Linked DNA regions of Methylosinus sp. H3A. The protein of the gene in region 1 interacts with the protein of each later gene in a pairwise test. Links are inferred from orthologs where the notes say so. Each region holds a gene or a part of one and is shown on either strand. Other genes may lie near its edges.

Region 1 (14,743 bases):
TCCTGAAACCGCGCTCGAAGGCGGTCGGCGACATTCTTCAGCCCGACCCCCATGCCAGCGGGCTTTGGCCCGACCGTTTCCATCGGCATGTCGTTCTCGACGATCACGCGCAGCCGGTCGGTTTCACGACGGGCGGAAAGCGAAATACTGACCTTGCCGGCCATCGCGCCAACGCCATGCTTGATTGCATTTTCAATCAGGGGCTGGAGGATCAGACTGTGCACGCGATAGCCCGCCGCCTGCGCTTCTGGAACATCCGCGAAGAAACGGAGATTTTCCGGTTTCGCGGCGCGCGATGGGCATGATGGGCGGCAGAATATTCGCGTGGTTTCGACGCCATAGAGGAACCGGCCCTCATAGGCCCTGTCGCGCGTCGCCACGGCCCGAAGCATCTCTTCAGCATGGAGAGCTGGTCGATCCATTTTCATTTTTGTCCGAACTGTCCTCGCCGCGAACATACCTCGAAGGATGAGGATCGCCGCTCCGCTTCCTGCCGCCAAATCCGTCCGGCCGCCCAAACGAGACGACGACCGCGATTTGACCGCAAGTTCCGGAGTGCGCATTCCGGTCGGGCGTCTAAGCTCGAGGGCGAACCGATACGCCCACGAGAGACCGAAACGAATGAGTAAAGCTCTGGACCGCGCCTACCGCGCTGCGACCGCATGGATCGATGGCCTCGACGAGCGGCCGGTGGCGGCGCGCGCGACGCGCGACGACCTCACCGCGATCTTCGACGGACGGCTGCCGGAGTTCGGAACCAGATCGGAAGAGGTCGTCGAATGGTTGACGCGCCAAGCCGGCGACGGAATGCTCGGCAGCGCCGGCGGTCGCTTTTTCGCCTGGGTCATCGGAGGCGGCGTGGAGTCCGCGCTGGCCGCAGATTGGATGGTCGCGACATGGGATCAGAATGCGGCGCTCTACGCCTGCAGCCCGGCCGCCTCGGTCATCGAGGACACAGCCGGCGCATGGATCAAGGAATTGCTGGATCTGCCGCGCGAATCGTCCTTCAGCTTCACGACCGGCTGTCAGCTCGCGCATACGACCTGCCTCGCCGCCGCCCGCCACGCGCTGCTGAAGCGCGCCGAATGGGACGTGGAGCAGGACGGACTCTTCGGCGCGCCTCGTTTGACCATTCTGGCGAGTGAGGAAAGACATGGCTCGATCGATCGCGCGGCGCGCTTTCTCGGCTTCGGCCGCCGGGCGATCCAGCCGCTCGCGACCGACGATTCGGGAAGGATCGCGCCGACGGCGTTGGAACAGGCGATATCGCGCTCGGGCGGTCCGGCGATCCTCGTCTTGAATGCGGCCGACCTCAACATCGGCGCCTGCGATCGATTCGCCGAGCTCATTCCAATGGCGCATTCGGCCGGGCTCTGGGTCCATATCGACGGAGCCTTCGGGCTATTTGCACGCGCGAGCCGCGCGCATCGCCATCGCTTATCGGGCGTGGAGCTGGCCGATAGCTGGGCGACCGACGGCCACAAATGGCTCAACGTCCCTTTCGACTGCGGGATCGCGATCGTCAGAGATCGCGCGGCCCATCGCGCCGCGATGACGACCAGCGCCGCCTATATCGCGGCGCAATCGGACGCGCGCGATCAGATCGACTGGAATCCCGAATGGTCACGGCGCGCACGCGGCGTCCCCGTCTATGCGGCGCTGAAGGAATTGGGACGCGAGGGAGTCGAAGCCCTGATCGATCGCTGCTGCGCGCATTATGAGGCGCTGGTGGATGGGCTCGGCGCCCTCGCCGGTGTGGAGGTGCTGTCTCCGGCGAGCTTGAATCAAGGCCTCGTGCGATTTAATCGCATCGCCGACACGCCAGAAGAGAACGACGCCTTCACGGACGAAATCATCGAGAAGATCAACGCCACAGGCGAAGCCTTCTTTTCCGGTACGACATGGCGCGGTCGCCGCGCCATGCGCATCATCGTCGTGAACTGGCGCACGAGCGAGAACGATGTGGACCGCGCAGTTGCAGCCACCTGCGCCGCGCTCGCCCAATCGCACGCGGGCTCCTCTTTGCACATCGAAGGCTAGCGCGCTCGTGTTGGAGGAACCGGGAGCGCGTAGCGCGGGAGCCATCGTGCACGAGTGAGATTCTGGCGCTGACGGAACGGGAAAGCGCCTCGCCTTCGAGCATGAGGAGCGCCGACTTGAGACGGATTGCTCCTGCATTCCGTCGACCGTTTGCCCACGCCATGGTGCTTCGCCTGGAAAAAGGAGAGACGCCTGATGGAGGCCCGCTCGGCAGATCATCCACCACCCCGGAAGGCCCGATCCTCGCCGGCTTCTAAACGGCTTCTAAAAATAAATCTCGTTGGCTGCTCGACCCTTCCAAAGCCTCGCAAGATATTGATTTTATTGGTGCCGGTTGCAGGATTCGAACCCGCGACCTACTGATTACAAATCAGTTGCTCTACCAGCTGAGCTAAACCGGCGCCTCGTCCGAACGACTTGGCGTTTCGACGTCGGCACCCTCTATACGCTCCCGCGCTCCTCTGGAAAAGAGCGTGCGCGAAACGCATCCGCTCCACCTCTCCGCGCGGCCGCAAAAACCCTACGCAGGCGAGCTGTCGCAACGAGAGCCGCGGCGTTGCGCCCAATGGGACGAGATGCTATTTGAAATAGCAACGCAGCGGAATCGAAATGCGAGAACACGCTGTTTTTTAAGATCACCTAGGGCGCTCGCATGGAAAACCGCAGGATTCTGGTCACGGGCGGCGCGGGTTTTCTCGGTTCGCATCTGTGCGAGCGATTGATCGCGGCGGGACACGAGGTTCTCTGCGTCGATAATTTCTTCACCGGCCAGCGCAAGAATATCCACCATCTGCTCGACCATGAGAATTTCGAGCTGCTACGCCATGACGTCACCCATCCGCTGTTCGTCGAAGTCGACGAGATTTATAATCTCGCCTGCCCCGCCTCACCGATCCATTATCAGTTCGATCCGGTGCAGACGACCAAGACCAGCGTGATCGGCGCGATCAACATGCTCGGCCTCGCCAAGCGGGTGAAGGCCAAAGTGTTCCAGGCGTCGACATCCGAAGTCTACGGCGATCCTTCCGTGCATCCGCAACCGGAATCCTATTGGGGCAACGTCAATCCCCTCGGACCCCGCGCCTGCTATGACGAAGGGAAGCGCTGCGCCGAGACCTTGTTCTTCGACTATCACCGGCAGCATAGGCTGAAGATCAAAGTCGTGCGCATCTTCAATACTTATGGACCGCGCATGCACGCCCGCGACGGTCGCGTCGTCTCTAATTTCATCGTGCAGGCGCTGAGGGGCGAGCCGATCACCATCTATGGCGAAGGCCAGCAGACACGGTCTTTCTGCTATGTCGACGATCTCATCGGCGGCTTCACCGCGCTGATGGATTCGCCCGACGACGTCGTCGGGCCCATCAACATCGGCAATCCCCAGGAGTTCACCATTCGGCAACTCGCCGAGCAGGTGATCGATCTCACCGGCTCCACGTCGAAGCTCGTCTTCGAGCCGCTTCCGGCGGACGATCCCAAGCAGCGTCGGCCGGATATTTCCGCCGCGGAGCGCCTGCTCGGCTGGGGGCCCACAATTCAATTGCGCGAGGGGTTGCTGCGCACCATCGCTTATTTCGACGAGCAGCTGGGCCGCGCCCGCGAAGCGTAGCGACGGAATCGCGCGCGGCCGAGGCTCTCGTTCGAAGCCGAGCGGCGGAAGTATTGCTTCCGCCGTTTTCGATCGTCGCGGACGTCGCCCATGTCGAAATTCGAAGCCCTGGCCGACCGCATCTACGAGGCCGCCGTCGTTCCGGAGTTCTGGCCGGAGGTTCTCGACGCGATCTCCACGCTCAGCGGCTCCGTCGGCGGCATTTTATTCGCGACCAATGCGCAATTTTCGGGTTGGACGGCGTCGCCGCGCATGGCGCCCATGTTCGCCGAATTCGTCGAACGAGGATGGGCGGCGCGCAATCCGCGTCCGGCGCGCGGACGCGCCTTCAACGCCGCGGGTTTCGTCAGCGATCACGAGCTGTTCTCGCCCGAGGAGATGGACGCCGATCCGACCTATGCCTATTTGCGGAGCCAGGGCCTCGGCTGGTGCGCTGGCAAGATCGCCATCCCGCCCACGGGCGACACGCTCATCTTCAGCTGGGAGAAGCGCTTCGCCGATGGTCCCTTCGATCGCGCCATGCTCGATTCTCTGGATGCGATCGGCGGCCATCTCGCCCGCGCTGCGCTCATCGCCGCACGACTCGGCCTCGAGCGGGCGCGCGCCGCCGCCGAGACCATGCGCGCCCTAGGCCTGCCGGCGGCCGTGCTGTCGCGGTCGCACCGGCTGCTGCTCGCCAATGATCTGTTCGCGCGCTTCGTCCCGTCGCTGGTGCAGGATCGGCGCGAACGCGCCATCATCACCGATATGCGCGTCGATGCGCTGTTCGCGCAGGCGCTCGCCCGGCTGCGCATCGTCGGCGCGCCGGCGGGCCTGCAATCCCTGCCGGTTCCCGCTCGAGAGGGGAACCGGCCGCTGGTCCTGCATCTCGCGCCGATCCGCGGCGCGGCTCAGGATGTGTTCGCGGCCGGCGACATATTGCTGATCGTCACCGAATTGACGATCGGCGCGACTCCCGACGCCGCTCTGCTCCAGGGCCTGTTCGATCTCACCCCCGCCGAAGCGCGTGTCGCGCGCGCCATCGCCGCGGGCCGGCCAGCCTCCGAGATCGCCGGCGCGCACGGCGTCTCGGCGGAGACCGTTCGGACCCAGCTCAGAGCTGTTTTCGCAAAGACGGGCGTCTCGCGCCAGGTCGACCTCGTCCGGCTGCTGTCGGGCGCGACGCTGCCCTGAGCCGCCCCTTCTTCCCTGCCATCTCCTCCATTTGGGGGATACGCCCCGAACGCGCCCGATATAGGGAAGGGCGCGGCGTTCTCGGCGCGAGTCGAGGATTTTCGGGGGGAACGCATGTCCAGTCTAGACGATCACATTGGGAGAGCTCCGGCGGCGGCGAGCGACGCCGCGCCCGGCCGTCGGCGCAGCCGATAGAGACCAAGGTGATCGACGATCGACTAGACGACGACGAATGGGCGCTCTGCGCGCGCTTCGTCATCGAAACGGGGGCAAAGCGCGGACGACCGCCGCGCGACCATCGCCGCGTCATTGATGGCGTGCTCTGGATCGCGCTGACGGGAGCCGCCTGGAGAGACCTGCCTCCAGAATTCGGCAATTGGAGCTCGGTCTACCGGCAGTTTCTGCGGTGGTCCGAGAGCGGCCTATGGCGCGTTCTGCTCGCGGAGGCGACATGCGCGGAGAGGGCGGATTTGCAGGCCGCGCTCACCGCCGTCTGCGCCCTGCCCGGCCGCCGCACGCCGCGCTGAGCACGCCGATCAGAAGCTCGGATCTATGCCGCCCGTCGCCAGAAAATGCTCGAGCCAGTGGATGTCGTAGACCCCGTTCTGAACGTCTGCGTTGCGCACCAGCGTGCGGAACAATGGCAGCGTCGTGTCGACGCCGTCGATGATGAACTCGTCCAGCGAGCGCCGCAGACGCATCAGCGCCTCGGTGCGGTTGCGGCCGTGGACGATGAGCTTGCCGATCAGCGAATCGTAATTGGGCGGGATCGTATAGCCCTGATAGGCCGAGGAATCGACGCGCACGCCGACGCCGCCCGGCGGATGATAATAGGCGATGCGTCCGGGCGAGGGCCGAAAGCTCGACGGATGCTCGGCGTTCACGCGACATTCGATCGCATGGCCCCAGAACCAGATATCCTCCTGCCGCAGCGACAGAGGCGAGCCGGCTGCGACGCGAATCTGCTCGCTGACGAGATCGACGCCGGTCACCGCCTCCGTCACCGGATGCTCGACCTGGATGCGCGTGTTCATCTCGATGAAGTAGAAGGAGCCGTTCTCATAGAGAAACTCGATCGTGCCGGCGCCGGCGTATTGAATTTCGCGCATCGCCTTGGCGCAGACTTCGCCGATCTCGCCGCGCTGCTCGTCATTGAGGGCGGGCGAAGGGCTCTCCTCCCACACTTTCTGATGGCGACGCTGCAGCGAGCAGTCGCGCTCGCCGAGATGTATCGCCTCCCCCTTGCCGTCGCCGAACACCTGGATTTCGATATGCCGCGGCTTGTCGAGATATTTCTCGAGATAGACGGTGTCATCGCCGAAAGCGGCCTTCGCCTCGGCGCGCGCGGTGCCGAGGGCGGAGTGCAGCTCGGCCTCGCTGCGGGCGACCTTCATGCCGCGGCCGCCGCCGCCGGAGGCCGCCTTCACCAGCACGGGATAGCCGATTTTCGCGGCCACCTCGGCGCCCTCTTTGTCGTCGGTGATCGGCCCGTCGGAGCCCGGCACGCAGGGGATGCCGAGGCGACGCGCCGTGGCCTTGGCCTCGATCTTGTCGCCCATCAGGCGAATGTGCTCGGCCTTCGGCCCGATGAAGGTGAGCCCGTGCTCGGAGACGATCTCGGCGAACCGGGCGTTCTCGGAGAGGAAGCCATAGCCCGGATGCACGGCGTCGGCGCCGGTGATCTCGCAGGCCGACAGCAGCGCCGGAATGTTGAGATAGGATTCGCGCGCCGCCGGCGGCCCGATGCAAACCGATTCGTCGGCGAGCTTCACATGCATGGCGTCGGCGTCGGCCGTCGAATGCACGGCCACCGTGGCGATGCCGAGTTCCTTGGCTGCGCGTAGAATACGAAGCGCGATTTCGCCGCGATTGGCGATGAGAATCTTGTCGAACATGCGCGCCCGCCCTATTCGATCACGAGGAGCGGTTCGCCATATTCGACCGGCTGTCCGTCTTCGACCAATATCGCCGTCACCACGCCGCCCTTGGGCGCGACAATGTCGTTGAAGGTCTTCATCGCCTCGATGAGCAGCAGCTTGTCGCCGGCGGTGACGCGCGCGCCGACTTCGACGAAGGGCTTGGCGTCCGGGCTCGGCCGCAGATAGGCGGTGCCGACCATGGGCGATTTCAGCGCGTCGGCGTGCTCGGCCGGCGCGGCGGCGGGCCCCGGCGTAGCGCCCCGAGCGGCGGGCGCCTGCGGCGGAGCGACGGGCGCCGGCGCATAGGCCGGCAGAGCGATCGTCGCATGGGTCGGCGCGGCGGCCGGCGTGCGAGCGGCGCGAATGCGCAGATCGCCCTTCTGGACCTCGATCTCGGTCAGATCGCTGTCGCCGAGCAGGCGCGCGATCTCACGCAGCAGCTCGGTGTCGACGCCGGCGGCTCCGGCGGCGGCTTTGGGTTTCGCGGCGGGGGTGGAAGGGCGACGAGTTTGTACTTTGCGCGCCATGATTGCTCAGGTCTTTCTTTCTTCTCGATCGAACAAAGCGTCCAGCGCCAGAACATAAGATTGGGCTCCGAAACCGGCGATGACGCCGCGAGCCACGGGCGCGATGAAGGAGTGCCGCCGAAAACTCTCCCGCGCATGCACATTGGAGAGATGCACTTCGACGACCGTCGCTCCCGAGCCCTTGATGGCGTCGTGGAGCGCGATCGACGTATGGGTGAAGGCCCCAGCGTTGAGAATCACCGGCGCGCCCGCCCTGCCCGCCTCCTGGATCCAGTCCACGAGGTCGCCCTCATGGTTGGACTGCCGGAATATGAGCCCGAGCCCGCGGGCGGCGCAGATCTCGGCCAGCCGCGCCTCGATATCGTCGAGGGTCGCGCGACCGTAAATGTCGGGCTCGCGCGTCCCGAGCAGATTGAGATTTGGGCCGTTGATGACGTGGACGGCGGGCATGAGGATCCTGGACGAAGGGCGCGCGCCGCGCCGGCGGGGCCCCTTCTAGCCTCATTGCCGCCGCGAAGGAAGCCCCGCCTCCGTCAGCAGACCGTCTTGCCGCATTTGCGCGCATTGTCGATCTTGGCTTTGAGCGGCTGATAGCCGACCGCGCCCACGATGACCTCCTTGCCCAGCACCCAGGAGGGCGTGCCGCTCAGATTGAGGCTGTCGGCGAGCTCCATGACCTCTTTGATCGAGGCCTTGACCTCGGGGCTCTTGGCGTCCTTCTCGAGCTTGGCGGTGTCGGCCCCCAGCTCCTTGGCGACGGCGATCGCCTGGGCCTTGCCGACCGAGCCGCGCGTATTGAGCAGCTTGCGGTGGAATTCGTAGAATTTCTCCGGCTTGAACTGCAGACGCAGGGCGGTCGCGATCTCGGCCGCCTCGACCGAGCCGGCGCCGAGCACGGGGAAATCCTTCAGCACGACGCGCAGCTTCGAGTCGCCGTCGATGAGCTTGGCGACATCGTCCAGCGCGCGTTTGCAATAGCCGCAATTATAGTCGAAAAACTCGACCAGAGTGACGTCGCCCGACGGATTGCCGATCACCGCCTGATTGGGCGAATTGAACAGCCGGTCGGCGCTCTGAGTCACGGCCTTCTGCCGGGAATCGGCCTCGGCGACCTTCTGGCGGCGATCGAGCTCGTCGATCGCGTCGCGAATCACTTCCGGATTGGCGATCAGATAGTCGTGGACGATCTTCTCGATCTCGGCTTTTTGCGGGACGGCGGTCTGCGCGCGCAGCGGCGCGACGACGGCGAGGCCGACGACCGCGGCGACAGTGGCGCGGGCCAGAGCGCTTCCGTCAAAAAATTGGGCGAGCCGCATGGGGATCTCCTCGAAGGGTTCGGAACGTCGCGGCGACGTTCGCTCGTCAGGGCAGTGTGCGCACGCCGTCGTTGAGTTGGAGCGAGCCGAGCCCATAGTTGAACTTGGCGTCGCCCAGCGTGCGCAATTGCAACGACACCATGATCGTCTGGTTCCGCGAGAGCCCGGTCGAGGTGTTCCCTTGGAAGACCGACGAATAATTGATCGAAAAAGTGGTGCACTCGTCCTTGTAGCCGCCCCCGAGGCCCAGCGCGGCGACCGAGAACAAAGGTGCCGATCCCGTGATGGTGCTGCCGGTCAGCGTGATATTGCTCGCCGGAGATATGGTCAAGGAATTATAGAGATAGCGGCTCATGTCGAAGGTGGCGGAGCCGGTGAGGAAATAATTCTTGGTGATATCGTAGCGGCCGTTCACGGACATGCCCTGGCGGCGCTGGTCGAAGCCGATGACCGGCTGCGACGCGTAATTGGCGTATTGCAGATTGACCGTGAGCGGATCGAGCTTGAACGAGGCGACGACGTCGATGCGGCGTCCGCGCAATCCGTCCGGATCGAAACGCCCCTTGCCGACGATGCTGAAGAAGGACGAGGGCGCGACGGCGAGACGGCCGACCCAGTCCGAGGTGCGCGTGTCGAGGCCGGAGGAGAGGCCCACATTTGCCGCGTCGGCGGTGGAATAGCCGTTCTTGCCGGCCAGTTGCCGCGATTGGCCGACGAGCGCGTTGACGAAGCCGCCATTGGCGAAGGTCAGCGTGCCCTGGCCGCCATAATTGACGCGCGTGCCGGTCTCGAAACGATCGTAGCCGGAATATTTGCTCCATTCGAACAGATTCGAATCGTCGAAGACGAGGCTCTGCGCGTCCATATTGACGAGCGAGGGGATCGACGACTGGTTCGGCCGCGCCACCACCTGGGCGATCGGCTCGACGACGAGATCGCCGAGATTGCTGCGGGCGAGGATGGGATAGCGCCATTCGACGCCGCCGCCCGGCGTCGCCTGCCCGCGAAACACGCTGTCCGCGCCATTGACGAACAGCGACTGCGCGGAATTGGGGATCGGCTGACCCATGCTGTTGTAGGCGGCGTAGGAATTGTTCGTGTCATAGTCGAGATAGGAGCCCGTCACGCGCGTGAAGGCGAAGGGCGTCCAGGCGCCGCCGATGGGATCGATGATCCGGCGCCGCCAGGAGGCCATCGCCGTCGCATGCTGATAGTCGCCGCCGATGCCGCGCAGCAGACAGCCGCTCTTGTAAGGGTCGACCGACGGCGAGTAGAGCTGGCAGACATTGTAGAGGCCATAGAGCGAATCGAGCGTGCGCGGCTGGATCGACTCGTAATTGGCGATGCTCGCCGAGGTGCTGGTGAAATTGGCGTCCAGCGTGATCTCGCCGCCTATGCCGAAGGTCTTGGCGGGATCGACGTCGAAAGCGCGATTATAGTCGAGCAGAGGATGCACGACCGGCTGCTGCGCCTGCACGTCATTGGCCGACAGGCCTTGGAAGTAGTAGCCGCGCAGATCGAAATAGCTCCGCGGTCCCTGCCCGGTCAAATAGACGGTCGAGGACGCTTCGCGGAAGAAGTAGTTCTGCAGAAAGCTGTTATATTGCTTATAGTCCTGCAGGAAATAGCGATCGCTGAGCGCGGTGATGTCCCAGCCGAAGCGCCAATAGTCGTTGATCGCGAACTCGCCATTCGAATAAACCGAGCCGCGCCAACGCTCGTTGCGCGCGCCATAGGGCGCGATGGTGAAGGCGCTGGGGTCGCTGACATGCGTGCCCTCGGCGCGGATGATATAGGAGCCGTTCTCCAGCCGGTGGCGGAATTCCGCCGAGAGGAAAGGCCCCTGCCGGGTGAAGCCCGTCGGCGTGACAGTGAGGTCGTAATCGGGCGCGAGCGCCCAGTAATAGGGCACGCCGATGCCGAGGCCGAGCTGCTGGCGATAGGTCAGCTGCGGATTGAGGAAGCCCGATTTGCGCTTCACCGAAGGGTCGGCCGACCAGAAATAGGGGACATAGGCGATCGGCGTCCCGAACAGCTCGAGCGAGGCGTCCTCGTAATAGATCACCTTCTCGTCATTGTCGTGGATGATGCGCTTGGCGTGGACCATCCACAGCCGCGGCTTGCTCGGATCGTCCTGGCAAGCGTCGCAGGCCGTATAGGAGCCCTGCTCGAAGGTCATGACCTCGCCCGTGCGCTCCGCGTGGGGCGAGGTGAAATGGGTGCTTTCGGCGCTCTCGACCTGCAGGCTGTCGATGAAGCCGTTCTTGAAGTCGTCGGTGAAGTCGAAGCGATCGGCGTAGGCGACCGTTCCGTCCTTCTCGGTCAGCTTGGCGTGGCCTTCCGCGAAGACGCGCTGCGTATTGCGGTCATAGACGACGCGATCCGCCTCCAGCACCCGGCCCTTGTAATAGATCTGCACCGCGCCCCGCGCGGTGACGATGTTGCGGCGCTCGTCATAGGCGAGCTCCTTGGCCTCCACCACCATGCGCTGCGCGCTCTCGGGCGGCGGAACGGCGAGCGGCTGCGCGCGTGCGGCAACGGGCGCCGCGGCGATGAGCGCCGCCAGAACGGGGAAGAGCCTAGAGACGATACGCGAACGCGCGGGCGCGGAGCGAGCGAGCTCCGCCTCCAGCTTAGTTTCGCGAGAGCGGCGACGACGGCGAAGGCCCATCAGCCGTCCTCCGAATGCAAAAGAGCGAGCGCACCCAACATGCTTCCGACAAGAGCAGGAGACCAAGCAGCGACCAGCGGGCTGATGACGCCTGCGCCACCCAGATCGGAAAAGATTTTCGTGCCGATATAAAGCACGAAGCCCGATACGACGCCACCCGAAATGGTCCGTGCGATTCCGCCAAATCGAAAGAATCTTAATGAAAAGGAAGCGGCGACGAGAACCATGGCGACGAGCAGTAGCGGCCGCGCCAGAAGTGTCTGAAACTGCAGCGTGTAGCCGGTGGCGTCGAGGCCCGCGTCGCGCGTGCTGTCGCCGAGCCGCGGCAGATCCCAGAAGGGCGCCCCCTGCGGCGGTGTCGCCGCCGAGGCGAGCTGCTCGGGCGTCAGATCGGTCGCCAGCAGATAGGAGCCGACCGCACGCGATTCTTCGCCCGGCGCGCTGACGCGGGCGTCCTCGAGCACGAAGACCCCGGCGAGCAGCCTGGCGCGCGCCGCCTCGACGCGCTCGAGGAAGACGCCGTCCTTCTGATAGACATTGACGCTGATCCCGTCGAGCGCGAGGCCCCCCGCCCGCACATTGACCGCATGCATGATCGCCTGGCCGTCGACGCCGTTGAGACGGAACCATTTGCCATGGTCGACGCGCACGCTGCCTTCGACGCCGAAGAGATCGAGCTCCATCTGATCCGAGCGCATCTTCATATTCGCCGAGACCGGATTATAGAGCGTGACCGAGACGACCCCGATCGTCCCCGCGACCAGCGCCGGCGGCAGCAGGAACTGCCAGACCGACATGCCGGAGGCGCGCGCCACGACGAGCTCGAGCTTGCGGGTCAGATCGACGAAAGTCGCCATGGAGCCGAACAGCACTGCGAAGGGGAGAATCATCTCCGCCGTCGCCGGCACGCGCAGGACCGTCATCAGCGCCACCGTGCCGGCGCCGGCCTGCGGAATGTCGCCGGCGCGCCGCAGCAGCTCCACGAAATAGACGACGAACATGAGGCAGAACATGGTGACGAAGATCGCCATGATCGTCTTGGCGAATCGCGCCGCCAGATAGCGCGTGATCGTGGCTCCGATCATGCGGACCTCGCGCGGCGGGGCGACGGCGGCATATGTCGCGCGGAATCGATCGCCATCGCCTGTCGCCGCCCCTCCCCCATGCGCCGCGCTCCCCGGTCCGGCGCGCCCCATATTCCGAGCCGCTTCGCTAGACGCTCCGCCGCCGCGGCGCAAGCCGAGGCCGGCGCCGAGGTCCGTCGCGCCCGATAGAAGCTGCCTCGCGCTCGAGGCTTTTCCTGGGCGAAGCGCCTCGCCGGCGCTCTGTCGGCCGAACGCCGCCGGGGCGAGCGCTCACCTTGCGCCCCAAGTCCGACGACCGCTCCGCCCTGCGTTGCGAAGACATCACGCCGCCGGGCGCCGTCTCCCGTCGGCCGGGCATTCGTGGCCAGCCGAAGCTAGAGCGAGACAAAAATATAGCAACATCATAATGTTGATCGCCGAGCGCGTGCGGCCCTCGGGTTCGGTCCCACTGGGGCGGAGCCGGCTATTTTCCTCGGCCGCTGGGCCGAGGGCGCCGGGTCGGCGACCCGCCTCCTTCTCATTCCCAGGTTTCTTGCGCCGTACCGATTGCGTCGGGAGTTGTGGTTGGCCGCCCTCTCGCTCCGCCCCGTCTGCTCGGCCTACGCCCTCCCGACACCGCAACAAAATCGCGAAAGCCCCGCGTTCGGCAAACCCCGGCAGGATTCCACCTTATTTTCGCGGAGCGCTGTCCAAATAGGCGAGGCCGGCTCTTCCTAATCCCTCATGCCAGCTCTCGCTGGCCTCCTCAGTAGGCAGGGGAATCGCAGATGAGTATAAGGGCATTGCGCGGGAGGTAGAGAAGGATTCATTCAGGAGGCTTCTCGATTCGGGGAGGCTCCCGTGCAGGCTCTCATCTCGATTTTCCGCCAAGTTCACGATCCTCGCGACATCAACGCCCGGCACGATTGCGCGTCTATGCTGTTCGTCGCCCTGATGGCGACGCTGTGCGGGGCCAAGAATTGCGTCGATATCGCCGATTTCGCCGCCGCCAATGAACACGATCTCGCCGAGATCATCGATCTGCCGCATGGTCCCGACCCCGCCAAGCCGCTCGCACGACGCAACACTAAAACAGATTATGGAACATAGAGCCTAAGCGTGACGAAGCCGATAAAGTCGATACCAGATTGTCAAGGGGCTGACGTCTACGCGAAGCGATTTCCCCAAAAAATCTTCCGACATGGTTAAGAGGGGGCTCCAAAGGCCCCCTACTCTAGCCGCCATCGCCAAGCCCATCGAGTGCCGTGAACCTAAACCTTACATCGACTTTTAGGCTCGAATCGGAGGGCCGGATTTTCGTCATTCCGTCGGGATTTATTCGGCATTCAGGCCGATTTTTCGGTCTGCCGAAATCTCGTAACTAATTGAAAAATAATAGTTTTTAAACCGTGGCGCTCCCTACCGGACTCGAACCGGTGTTTTCGCCGTGAGAGGGCGACGTCCTGGGCCACTAGACGAAGGGAGCGGACGAGGGGGTCTATAGACTGCTCCGGTCGGTCGAGCAAGAGGTTATCCGACAGAGGTTATCCGCCGCGCCATCGGCGACTTGCCGCCCTGCCGACGGTCGGCGGGGCGGCGCGCTTGTCAGCCTTCGTAATAATCCTTCACCAGACGGTCGAGCAGCCGCACGCCCCAGCCAGAAGCCCAGCTCTGGTTGATGTCCGAGCTCGGCGAGCCCATGCCGGTCCCGGCTATGTCGAGATGCGCCCAGGGCGTCTTGTCGACGAATCGCTCCAAAAATTGCGCCGCCGTGATCGAGCCGGCGTGGCGGCCGCCCGTGTTCTTCATATCGGCGAATTTCGAATCGATGAGCTTGTCATAGGCTGGGCCCATCGGCAGGCGCCAGAGCTTCTCGCCCGTCGCCTTGCCGGCCTCGAGGATGCGACCCGCCAGCTCGTCATTGTTGGAGAAGAGGCCCGCATGCTCCTGCCCCAGCGCCACCAGAATAGCGCCCGTCAGCGTCGCGAGATCGATGATGAAGGCCGGCTTGTATTTGTCCTTCACATGCCAGAGCGCGTCGGCGAGCACGAGCCGGCCTTCCGCGTCGGTATTGATGATCTCGATCGTCTGGCCCGACAGCGAGGTGACGATGTCGCCCGGCCTCTGCGCCTCTCCCGAGGGCATGTTCTCGACGAGGCCGAGCACGCCGATGACATTGGCCTTGGCCTTGCGCGTCGCGAGCGCATGGAGAAGGCCAGTCACCGCCGCGGCGCCGGCCATATCGCCCTTCATATCCTCCATGCTGGCCGCCGGCTTGATGGAAATGCCGCCGGTGTCGAAGCAGACGCCCTTGCCCACGAAGGCGACGGGCTGCGCGCCGGGGGCGCCGCCGTTCCAGCGTAGAATCACCACGCGGCTCGGACGGGCCGAGCCCTGGCCGACGCCGAGAAGCGCCCGGAAACC
Region 2 (14,873 bases), 2.8 Mb from region 1 along the record:
GCATCGCGCGCCTCGGCGATGCGGCGATAATGTTCGGCGCTGCCGCCGGCGTCGGGATGCGCGGTCTTGGCGAGGCGGCGAAAGGCGGCTTTGATCTCCGCGGGCTCGAGCGCGCCCTCTGTCGGCAGCTCCAGCGTCTCGCGGTGCTCCTGATTGTCGTCCTCGTCGAAATCGAACATCTTCTGGAAGGCGGCGCGCTGCTTGCGGCCCTCGATCCGCAGCTCGACCTGATCCTCCTTCCAGCGCTCGCGCGACATGACGAAGCAGGCGCCGAAGGCGATGCGCCCTTGCGTCTCCAACTCGTCCAGGCTGAACGGCCCCACCACCTCATAGGGCGGCGCGAGACAGGCGGTGCGGACGCCGTCGACGATCTCGACGCGGCCGATCGCGACCTTGTCGGACACGCCGAGCGAGCCGTTCCAGACGACCCAGTCCAATTCCTCCGACATTCAGCGCGCTCTCATGCGTCGGGCGCCGCACCCCGTCGCTTTTGTGCGAAAAGGGCCGGCCGCGTTCGTACAATCTCGCGTTACATGCAGTTTCGAAGCCAATATCGCGCTGCAGCATGGATTTGGCGCCTCGTCCCCAGGCAAAGACGGCTTTGGCGCTTGGCAATCATTAATTTCGAATTATTCTAAACAAGGGCGTTCCGACTGGCCATCGGGACAGTGGCGGCGCCCCGATCAGGGTTCATCCAAGGAGCTGAGTTATGGCTACGCTCAAGGACACGAAGACCGAGCAGAATCTCAAAGCGGCCTTCGCCGGTGAGTCGCAGGCGAACCGCCGCTACCTGTATTTCGCCCAAAAGGCGGATGTCGAGGGCTACAATGATGTGGCGACCGTCTTCCGTTCCACGGCGGAGGGCGAGACGGGCCATGCCCATGGCCATCTCGAATTCCTCGAGGTGGTGGGCGACCCCGCGACCGGCCTGCCGATCGGCAAGACCGAGGATAATTTGAAGGCCGCCGTCGCCGGCGAGACGCATGAATATACGGATATGTATCCTGGCTTCGCGCGCTCCGCCCGCGAGGAGGGTTTCGAGGAGATCGCCGATTGGTTCGAGACGCTGGCCAAGGCCGAGCGCTCGCACGCCGGCCGCTTCCAAAAGGCGCTGGACGAGCTGAAGTAGGCTTTTCCGACAATCGTCCGGCGGCCCGAACGAAAGCAGGAGCCGCCGGAACGGCCTGCCGCCGTCATTGCGAGCGAAGCGAAACGATCCAGAGCCGCCCTGCGGCCCCTGGATCGTTTCGTCGCTTCGCTCCTCGCGATGACGAACGCGGAACAATTCATCAGGCAATGGACGCGAAGGGCTTGGAAGCGAGATGAGAGAAGGCGGGCTCGAGGCGCCCTTCCGGCGTCCGTTGGATTGGGAAAATCCAGACTTCTACGACGAGGCGAAGCTCGACGCCGAAATGCGCCGCGTGCTCGATATTTGCCATGGCTGCCGGCGCTGCTTCAATCTGTGCGATTCCTTTCCGCGCCTGTTCGATCTCGTCGACGAGTCGGCGAAAGGCGAAATCGAGACCGTCGATAGCGCCGATTTCAAGAAGGTCGTCGACGCCTGCACGCTCTGCGACATGTGCTTTTTGACCAAATGTCCCTATGTGCCGCCGCATGAGTTCGATCTCGACTTCCCGCATCTGATGCTGCGCTATCGCGCCGTCGAGGCGAAGAAGAACGGCGTCGGTTTCGCGGATCGCCAGCTCGCCGACACCGACCGCAATGGCGCATTGGCGACGAAGCTCGCGCCGCTCGCCAATTGGGCGACGGATTGCGCGCATACGGCCGCGCGCAATGCGCTGGAGAAGGTCGCCGGCCTGCATCACGAGGCCGCGCTGCCCAAATATTCGAAGAAAACGCTCGCCGCGCTCGCGAAGGAGCAGCCGGTCGAAGTGAATCGCGACGCGCCGGGTTTCGGCCGCAAGGCGGTGATCTACGCGACCTGTTTCGGCGAATATAATGATCCGGGCGTCGGCCTCGCCGCGCGCGCGGTGCTCGCCAAGAATGGCGTCGAGACGGAGATTCTGCACCCGCATTGCTGCGGCATGCCGCTGCTCGAGCAGGGGCTCATCGGCGAGGTCGCAGCCTCGGCGAAACAGGTCGCGGCCGCCTTCGAGCCCTGGATCGACAAGGGCTATGACATTATCGCGCTGGTTCCCTCCTGCGCGCTGATGCTGAAATTCGAATGGCCGCTGATCGTCACCGATGATCCAAAAGTGAAGCGTCTCGCTGCCTCGACCTATGATCTCAGCGAATATGTCGTCGGCATCGCCCGCAAGGAGGGACTGGCGGAAGGGCTCGGGCCCATCGAGGGCGGCGTCGCCTTCCATGTCTCCTGCCATTCGCGCGCGCAGAATATCGGGCGGAAGGGCGCGGAGCTGTTGAATCTCGTCCCGCAGGCGGATGTCGCGGTCATCGAGCGCTGCTCGGGCCATGGCGGAGCCTGGGGCTACAAGACGCCCAATTTCGAGACGGCGCTGAAGGTGGGCAAGCCGGTGGCGCGGCAGGCGCAATCTTCGGGCAAAGCCTATATCGTCTCGGAATGTCCGCTCTCCGGCCCGCATATCGTGCAGGGCATGGAGCGGCTCGACGCCGAGGCGAAAAAGCCCGAGCTTCTCGCGCATCCGATCGAGATTCTCGCGCGGGCCTATGGGTTCTTTTGATCACGAATTCTGAGAAGCACGATGGAAAATACGACGGTTGAAGCGATTAGACAAATATTGATTCAGCTACATGATCTCGTTGACCGTGGCCTACCACCGCAGCGGATTGATAAAGTAAGGCGTGAAGCAATTTTTTTTCTTTACGAAGGCGGGGTAGCAGCGAAGTGGTCTTTCGATCGGCCTCATTCCAAGGCCGCGAGGGTTATGCACCGCAATGCACGTGAAATGGGCATTCCCTTTAATAGTGGGCGCTTTCCTATCACATATGAGCACGCGATACCGCTAAAACTGCTACGAGAGGGTTTACGGCAGGCGACCGAATCGACAGAGCAAATGCGAGACTTTTTGCGCCGTCATGTTCAAGGCGTTGTGGTCTTGAAGCAAGAAGATGCCGCTCTTACCAAAAAAGGGCTACGCAATCGACATCCTGATGGCGCAGACTTCTTTGATCTGATGGCTCGCTACCGAGCCGCTGGGATCACATTCGAACCTGAAGACGAACACAAACTGCTGCGCTACATTTAGGTAAATGGAGATAGCACGATGGCGAAGCACCACATCACCGTCGCCGATCTTCTTCCGCCGGACGAATACGTCAAGATTCGCATCGAGAGCCGGCGCCGCATCGCCGCGCGCAAGCGCAATCGCCGCATCGAGGTCGGGCCGTTCGTGACCTTTTATTTCGAGGATTTCGAGACGATCTGGCTGCAGATCCAGGAGATGATCCACATAGAGAAGGGGACGCTCGAGCAGGCGCCGAGCGAGATCGCCGCCTATGATCCGCTGATCCCCAAGGGCCGCGAATTGGTCGCCACCTTCATGATCGAGATCGACGATCCGCTGCGCAGGAAGCGCGTGCTGGACACGCTGGGCGCGATCGAGGAGACCGCCTTCATCGAATTGGGCGGCGAGCGCATCGCCGGCGTCGCCGAGGCCGATCAGGACCGCACCAGGGCCGACGGCAAGGCCTCGGCCGTGCAATTCGTGCATTTTCCTTTCACCGATGCGCAGGCGGCGGCGTTCCGCACGCCGGGCGCGCGCGCGCTGATCGGCTTCACGCATCAGAATTACGGGCATATCGCTGTCATGCCGGAGGCTGTGCGGGTGGAACTCGCGGGGGATTTCGCGTGAGCGATGCGGCCTTGACGTCTATACGGCGTAGCCGTATATATTCTCCCTGTGTCGACCGTCATCGAAACTCCCACTTTCGCGCGGCTCGCCGCTCAGTGCTGGGAAGATGACGATCGGACTGCGTTCATCGACTTCATCGCGTCGAACCCGGAGGCCGGAGATGTCGTTCCAGGCTCGGGAGGCCTGAGAAAAATTCGCTGGGGGAGCGTCGGACGCGGCAAGCGCGGCGGCGTTCGCGTGATTTATTTCAATCGGCTGGCGAATGGAGAGGTTTGGCTGCTGCTGGTCTATCCCAAGTCGGCGCGGGACAATATTCCCGCTGATGTCCTCCGTCAGATCAAGAAGGAACTCGACGATGGCTGACGCTCCGAAATCCGCCCAGCGCGCGAAGGCGATCGACATCGGCGCGGAGCTGCTCGCATCGGTGCGGGAGATGAAGGCCGGCGCCAGGTCGCGGGTCCACAATCCCGAAATCCCGCCCGAAATCCCGCAATTCGCGCGCGCGCGGCTCGCCTCCGGCCTGTCGCAGGCGGCGTTCGCCGCTCTGCTGGGCGTTTCCGTGCGGACCTTGCAGGATTGGGAGCAGGGCCGGCGCAAGCCTTCCGCGGCCGCGGTGACGCTCTATAAGATCGCCGAGCGGCGGCCGGAGGTCTTGCGCGAGCTCGCGGCGTGAGCCGGCACGGAAAGCTGGCCTTATCCGCCGATTGCCCTTAAAGGGCGTGGCGAACCCGCCACTTTCCAGCGAGCCTCAGCCTTGACCAGCCCACAGCCGAGCGACCCCGTCTCGCGGCGGCGCACCTTCGCCATCATCTCCCACCCGGACGCGGGCAAGACCACGCTCACTGAGAAGCTTCTGCTGTTCGGCGGCGCGATTCAGCTCGCCGGCGCGGTGAAGGCCAAGCGCAACGCTCAGCAAACGCGCTCCGATTGGATGAGCATAGAGCGCGAGCGCGGCATTTCCGTCGTCACCTCGGTGATGACCTTCGAATATGGCGATTGCGTCTTCAACCTGCTCGACACGCCGGGCCATGAGGACTTTTCGGAAGACACCTATCGCACACTCTCCGCCGTGGATGCGGCGGTGATGGTGATCGACGCCGCCAAGGGCATCGAAGCGCGCACGCGAAAACTCTTCGAAGTGTGCCGGCTGCGCGACATTCCGATCGTCACCTTCATCAACAAGCTGGACCGTGATGGCCGCGATCCCTTCTCGCTCCTCGACGAGATCGAGAAGACGCTGGCGCTCGACACCGCGCCGGTGACTTGGCCGATCGGCTCGGGCCGGAGCTTTGCCGGCACCTACTGCTTCGCGACCAAATCGGTGCGCAAGATCGACGCCGACACGGAGCCGATGACCGTCTCCGGCCTCGACGATCCGGCGCTGCTCGCGCTGCTGCCGGCGCATGAGGCGGACGCCTGGCTGGAAGAGGCGATGCTCGCCGAGGAAGGCTGCAAGAAGTTCGAGCTCGCGGGCTTTCGCGAGGGGCATTTGACGCCCGTCTTCTTCGGCAGCGCGCTGCGCAATTTCGGCGTGCGCGATCTCATCGACGCTATGGCCGAATATGCGCCCTCGCCGCGCGGGCAGGACGCCGACAAGCGCCATGTCGAGGCCAAGGAGCCGAAGATGGCCGGCTTCGTCTTCAAGATTCAGGCGAATATGGACCCGAACCATCGCGACCGCATCGCCTTCATGCGCGTCTGCTCGGGCAAGCTCTCGCGCGGCATGAAGGCGAAGATCGTGCGCACGGGCAAAACCATCTCGCTCAATGCGCCGCAATTCTTCTTCGCGCGCGACCGCTCCATCGCCGATGAAGCCTATGCGGGCGACGTCGTGGGCATTCCCAATCACGGCATATTGCGCATCGGCGACACGCTCACCGAGGGCGAGGAGATTTCCTTCCGCGGCGTGCCGAGCTTCGCGCCGGAAATCCTGCGCCGCATCGTCATCTCCGACGCGATGAAGGCCAAGAAGCTACGCGAGGCGCTGCGCCAGCTCGCGGAGGAGGGCGTGGTGCAGCTGTTTCTGCCCAATGACGGCTCGGGCGCGCTGGTCGGCGTCGTCGGCGCGCTGCAGCTCGACGTGCTGGCGACGCGGCTCGAGGCCGAATATGGGCTGGAGACGAAATACGAGACCTCGCGCTTTGCGATCTGCCGCTGGATCACGTCGAATGATCCGATCGCGATGAAGAGCTTCGTCGACTCGCATGGCTCCTCCATGGCGGAGGACATAGACGGCGCGCCCGTGTTCATGTCGTCGAGCGAGTTCCAGCTGCGCTATGACGCGGAGCGGCATGCTGCGATCGTGTTCTCGGATGTGAAGGATTATCAAAAGAGCGGGGTGGCGAAGGGGTGACGCGACCCTGCGCCGAAGCGTCTAGTTTCCAGCTGACTTAGGCCGGAGCGCTTCATTAGGCCGGAGCGCTTCATGGCCCGCATCGTCTTCGTCGTATGGCCGATGCCGGCCTCCGTCCTCGCGGGGCTCAAAATCGCGCGCGGCCTGCGCGCGCGAGGGCACGACGTCTCCTATATCGGCCCGGCGAGCAGCCGGAAATTCATCGAGCCGCATGGATTTCCCTTCACGCCCGTCTATGTCGGCTGGTTGCCCGAGGAGCCGGCGGCGGATGAGACGAAGGATTGGAGCGTGCAGAAGCGCCGCGAGGAAGCGCGTGCGAGAAGCCGCGCATCGGTCGCGCTGCTGGAGGCTTTGGCGTCCGATCGCGACCGCGAGCTCCAGGATATTTTGGAGAGGGCGAGGCCCGATCTCCTGATCATCCACAGCTCCGACTTCGAGGTGATCATCCCGTCATTGCTGGCCTTCGAGGCGGGCGTCGTCAGCGTCTATCTCTGCTCCACCTTCGCGCGCGCGGAAGCGCGCTCGGCACGCTGACTTGGGGCCGTCCCGACAAATATCGCGGGTTCTTTCAGGTCGTTCTCGACGTCGCGGCGACGCGGCCGGACGATCGCTGGGTCGTTTGCCTCTATGACGCGCTCGACCCGGGCGATTTCGACAATGTGCCGGAGAATGTGATCCTGGCGAAGCGCGCGCCGCAATTGGCGCTGCTCCGGCGCTCCGCGCTCGCCATAGTGCATGGCGGCGCCGCCACGATAAAGGAATGCGCCTATTTCGGCGTGCCGATGATCGTCTTCCCGATCGGTTTCGATCACCCCGGAAATACGGCGCGCGTCGTCTATCACGGACTCGGCGTTCGCGGCGATTTCCGCACCGTCACGACGCGGGAGATGAGCGCTCTGCTGCAATGCGTGGAAAAGGACTCGTATATTCGAATCCAAACGCGCTTGATGGGAGAGGCCTTGCGCGCCGAGGACGAGAACGTCTCGGTCGATTTCGTCGAATCCCTGCTCGCCGCAGAGGGGCCGCCCATGGAGCCGGCGGCCGGATGCGAGGACGAATCGGCCATCGCTCTCGCCTTTCGCTGAACGGCGCCCGGCCGGTCTGCGCAGCCGATGGAGACATTTGCGATCGGCTCGAATATGCTGACGCTTCTAGAGCGTTTCCAGCCGAAGTGAATGTCGGTTCGGCCTTGGAAAGGCGTCAAAGCGAAGGACTAGAATCCTTCCGTGTTTCATTGAAACACGGAAGGATTCTAGTCCGATCCCAGGAGCGCAGACCCATGTCCGAGGCGTCGTCCGGCCTCAACCTCGATCCGATCGGCGATGATTTCATTCTGAGCCGCACTGGCGACGATGGCGTGACGGCGAAGATCGTCCTCACCGCCGCCGATATTCTCGATCTGACCCGCTCCGCGCTCGCGCTGCGCGAGAAGGGCCTCGCCGAGAGGCAGCCGGCGAGCGGCGAGGTCGAGGCGGTGCTGGCGACGCCGGTCGAGAATGTCGCGCTGCATCGCGAGATGCTCGGCGACAATCTGCTCCTCACTTTCGTCTCGCCGGACGGCAATCGGCTGGCCTTCGCTCTGCCCGCGGCGGTCGCCGCCGATCTCGTGGAGCGGCTCTCGGGCGTTCTCGCGACGCAGGCCGCCGCGCCGGCGCGGCAGTGAGCCGAGCGCGCTTCCTGCCGGAGGGAAGTCCCGTTCAGCCTCGGAAACGCGTCGAAACAAGCGCCTCTCGCCATCAGGGCGAGACGCGATAGTCCTCGGTTAGGTCGCCGCGGATCAGCGTGACGATCTTCTCCGTTCCCGAGCGCATCCAGCGCGCGTGGCAGATCTTCGGCCCGCACAGCACCTCGGGGAAGCGATAGAGCGGCTTGCCGGAGGGGAGCTTGAGGCCGAAGCCGGCGTCCGGCCTCCAGCCCTGGGCGGCGAGTTGGTCGCGATACTCCCGGTAGATCGGCAATTGCGAGAAATCGGCGTCCTGGGCGACCGACGATCCCGAGACCAGAGCGAAGAGCGCGCCGGCGCAGGCGAGCCTCGCGAGCCGACCGGGATTGGAGGAATTCATCTTGGCGAGCCCCCTCTGCGGCGCGGGCGAACGGGCCGGCGTCGTCGGCTACATCGCATGATCGCGCGGCTGTGAAAAGTTCGAAACGGCGCGAGGCCGGGGCAATCAGGCGAACGCGCCTATTGCGGCGTTCGCGCCATCGCCCTGGGCGCGACGCGCGTTTCGGAACAGAATGCGAGGCGCGCGACGAAAACGGCCCCGCTCGCGCGGGGCCGATTCTTTGTCGGTCGCGTCAATCAGCGCTCGGCGGCGTCCAGCGCCCGCGCGAGGCTGTGGACCTCCTCGTCGCGCGAGGCGAGCGGGGCCAGGCGGTAACGCTCCTCGATCAGCTTCAGGATCGAGGTCGTGTCGTAATTCGCATGATCCACCCCGGAACGATCGAAGCGCTTGGAGATCAGCAGCGCCGGAATGCGCGTGCCGGGGCCCCAGCGGTCGTGCGCGCCGCCGCCGGCGTGATGATCGTGGTCGTGGTGGTGGTGATGCTCCCACTCGGCCACGCGCTCGTTCTGATAGGGCGGCGGCGGCACATGGTCCCAGGAGCCGCCGAACTCGTCATAGGTGACGATGATCAGCGTGTCGCGCCCATCCGGGCCGTTCACGATCGACGCGATAAGATCGACGAGATGCGCGCTGCCGGCGGCCTCACTGGCGTAGCCGGGATGCTCGTTTTCCGCTCCGATGAGCTTCACGAAGCTGACCGGCTTGAGCCGGCCGGTGTTGGCGGCCTGGACGAACTCCGCCACATCGCGCAGATGGGCGGCGCGGGCCGCCGTGCCCGTGGCGTAGGCCTTGAAATAGTTGAAGGGCTGATGGTGGAACTGGAACAGCTTGTCCGGGCAGTTCGGATAGACCGCCGTGGCGAACGCATTGGGGTCGGCGCAATTCGGCCCGGCTCCATTGGTCCAGCCGGGCGCGCCGACGTCGCCATTGGCGTTGGACCAGCCGCCCGAATACCAGGCCCAATCGATCCCGCGGGCGGAAAGACGCTCGCCGATCGTCGGATTTTCCAGCGGCGGCAGACGTCTCACATCCGCAGTGCCGGGCGCATAGGGCTGATAATAAGGCTGGATCGTGTTGATCGCAAAATCGCCGCAGGCGACGTTGGCCGGCGTCGCCGGCCGTCCCGACGGCGGAGCGCAGGAGGCGGTCAGCTGCGCGTCCTTGGCGGAGGAGCCGAGCAGATTGGCGTAGAGCGGCGTGCTGGTCGGCATGCCGTTCTGATCGACGACCGAATGAAAATCAGTCGCGCCGGCGTCATTGGCGGCGTTGGCGAAGACCGGCGTCGTCGCGGCCACCAGCCATTGATGGTTGAGGAAGGAGCCGCCGAAGGCCGCCTGGAAGAAATGATCGGCGATGACGTAATGCGGCGCGCCATGCTTGTGGAGCGCGACATAGATCGGCAATTTGGTCGTGTCGTAATAGCCCATCGACAGGCCGGCCGCGTCGCTGCCCGTCACATAGCGGTTCTGCTTGCCGCCATTGATCTGGAACAGCTCGCTATAGAAGCGATGCACGAGGTCGCGGGTGCAGCCGCCTGCGAGGCCGGCGCCTTTGAGCACGCCATTCGACGCGGAGACGCCCGGCGCGGGGCAGGTCGTGTCGGTCGCGGCGATATAGTCGTCGATCTCGAAGGGCGCATTGGGGAAAGCGCTCTGGAAGGGGGGCGCGTCGGTCGCGTCCGTGCAGTTCGTCGGCAAGGGCGACGGCGAGGCGAGATTCACATCCTTCTGCAGCAGGCAGGAATAGGCGGCGCCGCCGTCGGCGCGGACCTGCTTGGTGTGCGCCGTGTCTGCGAAGCGCAGACCCTGGACCGGCTCGCCATTCACCGCGCCCCACAGGCCGAACAGATTGTCGAAGCTGTGATTTTCCTGGTAGATGACGACGATATGATTGAATTCGCGCAGAGATTCTGAGCTGGCGGGCGTCGCGGACGCCGCGCAGGCGAGGGCCGCGAGGCCGCCGATCGAACGCTTCAAGAACATTTTGTAGCCCCCTAATATTGGCGGGGCGGACGCTAGCGAGGCGACATATCGGGTCGATGACAATCGCTGCGACGCCTGGATATCGCGCGCGACCCGCTCGAAACGGGAGCGAATCGGCCGGCGCGGCGACAAACTCCGGCCCCCGCGTCCGCGCCGCCCCTTTTCGTCCTTGCGAGAGCGTGATAAGCGAACCTCCACACCGATGCGCGAGCGCGCATTCTGCGGACGGATTTCGGTCGGCCGAGAGAATTTTGCGCTGAAAACGGGAGCTCGAGGCCGTTTCGGGATCGCCGTTTCCGGCGTCCCCGAGCGAAACCTCGCTTCCCGCGAACGGCTCCGCCCGAAGGCGCGGGCGAGCCGGGAGCCGCCGTCACTTGCCGCGCCTTGTCTCGATAGAGGATGCTAAATGAGCCAATCCGCTTTCTTCACTGCCTCGCTCGCCGATTCGGATCCCGATCTCGCCAAGGCCATCGGCCTCGAGCTCGGCCGTCAGCGCGACGAGATCGAGCTCATCGCCTCCGAGAACATCGTGTCCAAGGCGGTTCTGGAAGCGCAGGGCTCCGTCCTCACCAACAAATATGCGGAAGGCTATCCGGGCAAGCGCTACTATGGCGGTTGCCAGTTCGTCGACATCGCCGAGAATCTGGCGATCGAGCGCGCCAAGCAGCTGTTCGGCTGCGGATTCGCCAATGTGCAGCCCAATTCCGGCAGCCAGGCCAATCAGTCGGTCTTCCTCGCCCTGGCGACGCCGGGCGATACGTTCTTGGGCCTCGATCTCGCCGCTGGCGGCCATCTGACGCATGGCTCGCCGGTCAATCTCTCCGGCAAATGGTTCAAGCCGGTTCCCTATACGGTGCGCAAGGACGATCAGCGCATCGACATGGAGCAGGTCGCCGCGCTCGCCGCTGAGCATAAGCCGAAGATCATCATCGCCGGCGGCTCGGGCTATTCGCGCATTTGGGACTTCGAGGCCTTCCGCAAGATCGCGGATAGCGTCGGGGCCTATTTCATGGTCGATATGGCGCATTTTGCCGGTCTGGTGGCGGCGGGTCTGCATCCCTCGCCCTTCCCGCATGCGCATATCGTCACCACCACCACGCATAAGACGCTGCGCGGCCCGCGCGGCGGCATGGTGCTGACCAACGACGAAGACATCGCCAAGAAGATCAATTCGGCGGTCTTCCCCGGTCTGCAGGGCGGTCCGCTGATGCATGTCATCGCCGGCAAGGCCGCGGCCTTCGGCGAGGCGCTGAAGCCCGAGTTCAAGGCCTATCAGCAGCAGGTCAAGGACAACGCCCAGACGCTGGCGCAGACGCTGGTCGACGCCGGCCTCGCCATCGTCTCCGGCGGCACCGACAATCATCTGATGCTCGTCGATCTGCGCCCGAAGAAGCTGACCGGCAAGGCCGCAGAAGCGGCGCTCGGCCGTTCGCACATCACCTGCAACAAGAACGGCATCCCCTTCGACCCGGAGAAGCCCTTCGTCACCTCGGGCGTTCGCCTCGGCTCGCCGGCCGCCACTTCGCGCGGCTTCGGCACGGCGGAGTTCAAGCTCGTCGGCGGCTATATCGTCGAGGTGCTGGACGGTCTCGCCGCCAAGGGCGAGGCGGACAACGCCGCGACGGAAGCCGCGGTGAAGGAGAAGGTCCACGCGCTGACGGCGAAGTTCCCGATCTATTGATCGGGGTTATCGCAGGGCGCCCGCTGTCCCTTCTCCCCGCTCGCGGGGAGAAGGACTCGGGGCGTCCGGCGCAGTATCGGCGGTAAGGTGAGTCCATGCGCTGTCCCTATTGCGGCTCGCCCGACACGCAGGTGAAAGACTCCCGGCCGGCCGAGGATTCCTCCTCGATCCGGCGTCGGCGCGTCTGTCCCGGCTGCGGCGGCCGTTTCACCACTTTCGAGCGCGTGCAGCTGCGCGAGCTGATCGTGGTGAAGAAATCGGGTCGCCGTGTGCCTTTCGATCGTGACAAGCTGATGCGCTCGCTGGAAATCGCGCTGCGCAAGCGGCCCATCGATCCCGAGCGCGTCGAGCGCATGGTCAATGGCGTCGTGCGCCAGCTCGAGAGCTCCGGCGACGCGGAGGTCGAAAGCGCGCAGATCGGCGAATTGGTGATTCAGGGCCTCAAAACGCTCGACGATGTGGCCTATGTGCGTTTCGCCTCCGTCTATCGCGATTTTCGCGAGGTCGGCGATTTCCATGCGCTGATCGACGAATTGTCGCATAGCGACGGCGAGCAGCGCTCGGAGGCGGCCGAGGACGCCGAAACTGCGCCGGGCGGGAGATGACCGCGACGAACCCGCAATCCGAGTCTCAGACCATCATCGACGACGCCTTCATGGCGGCGGCGCTGGCGCTCGGCCGCCGCAATCTCGGCCGCACGGGGCCGAACCCCGCCGTCGGCGCGATCATCGTCAAGGACGGCGTCGTCATCGCGCGCGGCTATACGGCGCTGGGCGGCCGCCCGCACGCCGAGGCGATCGCCGTCGCGGCGGCGGGCGAGGCGGCGCGCGGCGCCACGCTCTACGCCACGCTGGAGCCTTGCTCTCACCACGGCGCGACGCCGCCTTGCGTGGACACGATCATCGCCTCTGGAATTGCCCGCGTCGTCTCGGCGCTCGAGGATCCCGATGCCCGCGTCGCCGGCCGCGGTCATGCGCGTCTGCGCGAGGCGGGCGTCGAAGTGACGACCGGCGTGCGCGCCGTGCAGGCTCGCGCCGATCACCTCGGCCACATATTGCGCGTGACGCAGGGCCGGCCGATGGTCACTCTGAAGCTCGCCCAGACGGCGGATGGCTACGCCGCCGGGGCGGAGCATGATCCGCGCCTCTTCATCACCGGCGCGCTCGCCGATTCCGTCACCCATATCGAGAGATCGCTGCATAGCGCCATCATGGTCGGCCATGGCACGGCCGCGGTCGACGATCCTCTGCTCACCGTGCGATTGCCGGGCCTCGAGACGTTCAAGCCGCTGCGCGTGGTGCTCGACGCGCGTCTGCGCCTGTCGCGCAGTTCGCGCCTCGCCGCCACCGCGCGCGAGACGCCGACGCTGGTCATCGCCGGAGAGGGAGTCACGGACGCAGAGGCGCAGGATTTCGCCGCCGCGACCGGGATAGAGGTGGCGCGCATCGGGCTCGACGCCGCCGGCCGTCTCGCTCTCGGCGAGGCGCTCGCCGAGCTGGCGCGTCGCGGAATCACGCGCGTCTTCAGCGAGGGCGGGCCGCGCGTCGCCGAAAGCCTGCTCGTCGCCGCGCTCGCCGACGACGTCGTCATTCATACGGGCTTGAGGCCGCTCGGCCGTCCGGGGCGGCTCGCTCTGTCCGCCACGGCGCGGGCCATTGTCGAGGACCAGAGCCGCTATCGCCTCGCCGATGCGGCCATGCTCGGCGTCGACCGCCTGACCCGCTATGAGAGGATCGGCTGAAATGTTCACGGGCCTCGTCACCGATGTCGGCGAAATCCTCGCAGTCGAGCCGCGCGGCGAATTGCGCCGCGTCGCCATCGCCTGCAACTATCCGCTGGAAGGGATCGCGCTCGGCGCCTCTATCGCTTGCTCCGGCCCCTGCCTCACGGCGGTGGGCCTGCGTCGCGCGGGCGCGCGCACGGTGTTCGAGGTCGACGCCGCCGCCGAGACTTTGGCGCGCACCAATGCGGGCGAATGGGCTGTCGGCCGCCGCATAAATCTCGAGCGCTCGCTGAAGATCGGCGACGAACTCGGCGGCCATATCGTCACCGGCCATGTCGACGGCGTCGCGACAATTGTCTCGCGCGATGATTTCGACGGAATGTTGCGCTTCTGGATCGAGGCGCCGCATGAATATGCCCGTTTCATCGCCGAGAAGGGCTCGGTGGCGCTGGACGGAACCTCGCTCACCGTGAATGCGGTGGAGGGAGACCGTTTCTCCGTGCTGATCATCCCGCACACGCTCGCGGTGACGACCTGGGGCGGCTACCGGGTAGGGGACCGCCTCAATCTCGAGGTCGATCTGATGGCCCGCTACGCCGCCCGACTGGCGGAAGCGGGGAAGTAGGGGCGCTTCCACCCTCCCCTTCATGGGCTATCGGATTCACCCATTGCGAGACGCTGCGGTCGTCCTGGCCGGGACAAGCCCAGCCACGATCTCGCGGGGGCGAGGAGGATGTGTGCATTCGATCGCCGCTCGCGGGGAGGGGCGCGTCCTTCTTTCGAAGCCTGCTGTAGGCTTTCCCCGAAAAAATGTGTATCCATCGCGGCTTCGTTTCACGGAGCGTCGCGCGCCGCCTCCGCGGCCCTCCCCCGCTTCGCGGGAGAGGGAGCAGGTTGCGCACTTCATAGAGAGTTCGCGAGACGCTCGCCGCATCCCTCTCCCGTAGAGCGGGGGAGGGTGAAGGAGGGCTTCCCCTCCGCCCATGGAGTCATGAATGGCAGGTTCCTACCGCGCCGATGACGATGATCTCGCGCCTGTCGAAGGCGCGCGTATTCTCGTCGTCGAATCGCATTTCAATGAAGATATCGTCGAGCTTCTGCACGAGGGCGCCGTCCATGCGCTGGAAGAGCTCGGCTGCGACGTCACCACCATCACCGTCCCCGGCGCGCTGGAGCTGGCGGCGGGCGCGGCCATCGCGCTCGACGCCGCCGAGGCCGCCGGCGCGCCATATGAGGGCGTGGTGGCGCTCGGCTGCGTCATTCGCGGCGACACCTAT

What was found.
Region 2: the proteins of accC (region 1) and ribD interact in binary tests that used the Escherichia coli proteins (3 or more experiments, as listed by UniProt). The link is inferred for Methylosinus sp. H3A from one-to-one orthologs.

What each region holds. Positions count from the first base shown.
Region 1 is NZ_JADNQW010000005.1:65,301-80,043, forward strand. Bases 4,539-7,369 are described here. They hold accC (acetyl-CoA carboxylase biotin carboxylase subunit), read right to left. Parts: upstream 6,718-7,369; coding sequence 5,359-6,717; downstream 4,539-5,358. Other genes in these bases: IY145_RS03200 (helix-turn-helix transcriptional regulator), read left to right, coding at 4,539-4,822; IY145_RS26305 (transposase), read left to right, coding at 5,026-5,349; accB (acetyl-CoA carboxylase biotin carboxyl carrier protein), read right to left, coding at 6,729-7,268; aroQ (type II 3-dehydroquinate dehydratase), read right to left, coding at 7,275-7,369. Also shown: IY145_RS25565 (Ada metal-binding domain-containing protein), read right to left, coding at 1-422; IY145_RS03185 (aminotransferase class V-fold PLP-dependent enzyme), read left to right, coding at 622-2,040; IY145_RS03195 (UDP-glucuronic acid decarboxylase family protein), read left to right, coding at 2,693-3,649; more of IY145_RS03200, read left to right, coding at 3,740-4,538; more of aroQ, read right to left, coding at 7,370-7,718; IY145_RS03225 (DsbA family protein), read right to left, coding at 7,802-8,584; IY145_RS03230 (LPS-assembly protein LptD), read right to left, coding at 8,631-11,255; LPS export ABC transporter permease LptG, read right to left, coding at 11,255-12,340; IY145_RS26130 (transposase family protein), read left to right, coding at 13,181-13,429; IY145_RS03250 (leucyl aminopeptidase), read right to left, coding at 13,925-14,743. UniProt on the Escherichia coli protein: This protein is a component of the acetyl coenzyme A carboxylase complex; first, biotin carboxylase catalyzes the carboxylation of the carrier protein and then the transcarboxylase transfers the carboxyl group to form malonyl-CoA.
Region 2 is NZ_JADNQW010000005.1:2,839,420-2,854,292, forward strand. The notes cover bases 11,584-14,544. They hold ribD (bifunctional diaminohydroxyphosphoribosylaminopyrimidine deaminase/5-amino-6-(5-phosphoribosylamino)uracil reductase RibD), read left to right. Parts: upstream 11,584-12,474; coding sequence 12,475-13,614; downstream 13,615-14,544. Other genes in these bases: glyA (serine hydroxymethyltransferase), read left to right, coding at 11,584-11,873; nrdR (transcriptional regulator NrdR), read left to right, coding at 11,969-12,478; IY145_RS16250 (riboflavin synthase), read left to right, coding at 13,616-14,221. In the rest of the region: IY145_RS16170 (J domain-containing protein), read right to left, coding at 1-449; IY145_RS16175 (rubrerythrin family protein), read left to right, coding at 710-1,129; IY145_RS16180 (heterodisulfide reductase-related iron-sulfur binding cluster), read left to right, coding at 1,323-2,663; IY145_RS16185 (hypothetical protein), read left to right, coding at 2,685-3,188; IY145_RS16190 (DUF3501 family protein), read left to right, coding at 3,207-3,794; IY145_RS16195 (transcriptional regulator), read left to right, coding at 3,843-4,157; IY145_RS16200 (DNA-binding transcriptional regulator), read left to right, coding at 4,150-4,467; IY145_RS16205 (peptide chain release factor 3), read left to right, coding at 4,549-6,147; IY145_RS16210 (hypothetical protein), read left to right, coding at 6,220-6,681; IY145_RS16215 (nucleotide disphospho-sugar-binding domain-containing protein), read left to right, coding at 6,678-7,232; IY145_RS16220 (hypothetical protein), read left to right, coding at 7,427-7,810; IY145_RS16225 (hypothetical protein), read right to left, coding at 7,884-8,210; IY145_RS16230 (alkaline phosphatase family protein), read right to left, coding at 8,447-10,192; more of glyA, read left to right, coding at 10,599-11,583; ribH (6,7-dimethyl-8-ribityllumazine synthase), read left to right, coding at 14,592-14,873. UniProt on the Escherichia coli protein: Converts 2,5-diamino-6-(ribosylamino)-4(3h)-pyrimidinone 5'-phosphate into 5-amino-6-(ribosylamino)-2,4(1h,3h)-pyrimidinedione 5'-phosphate.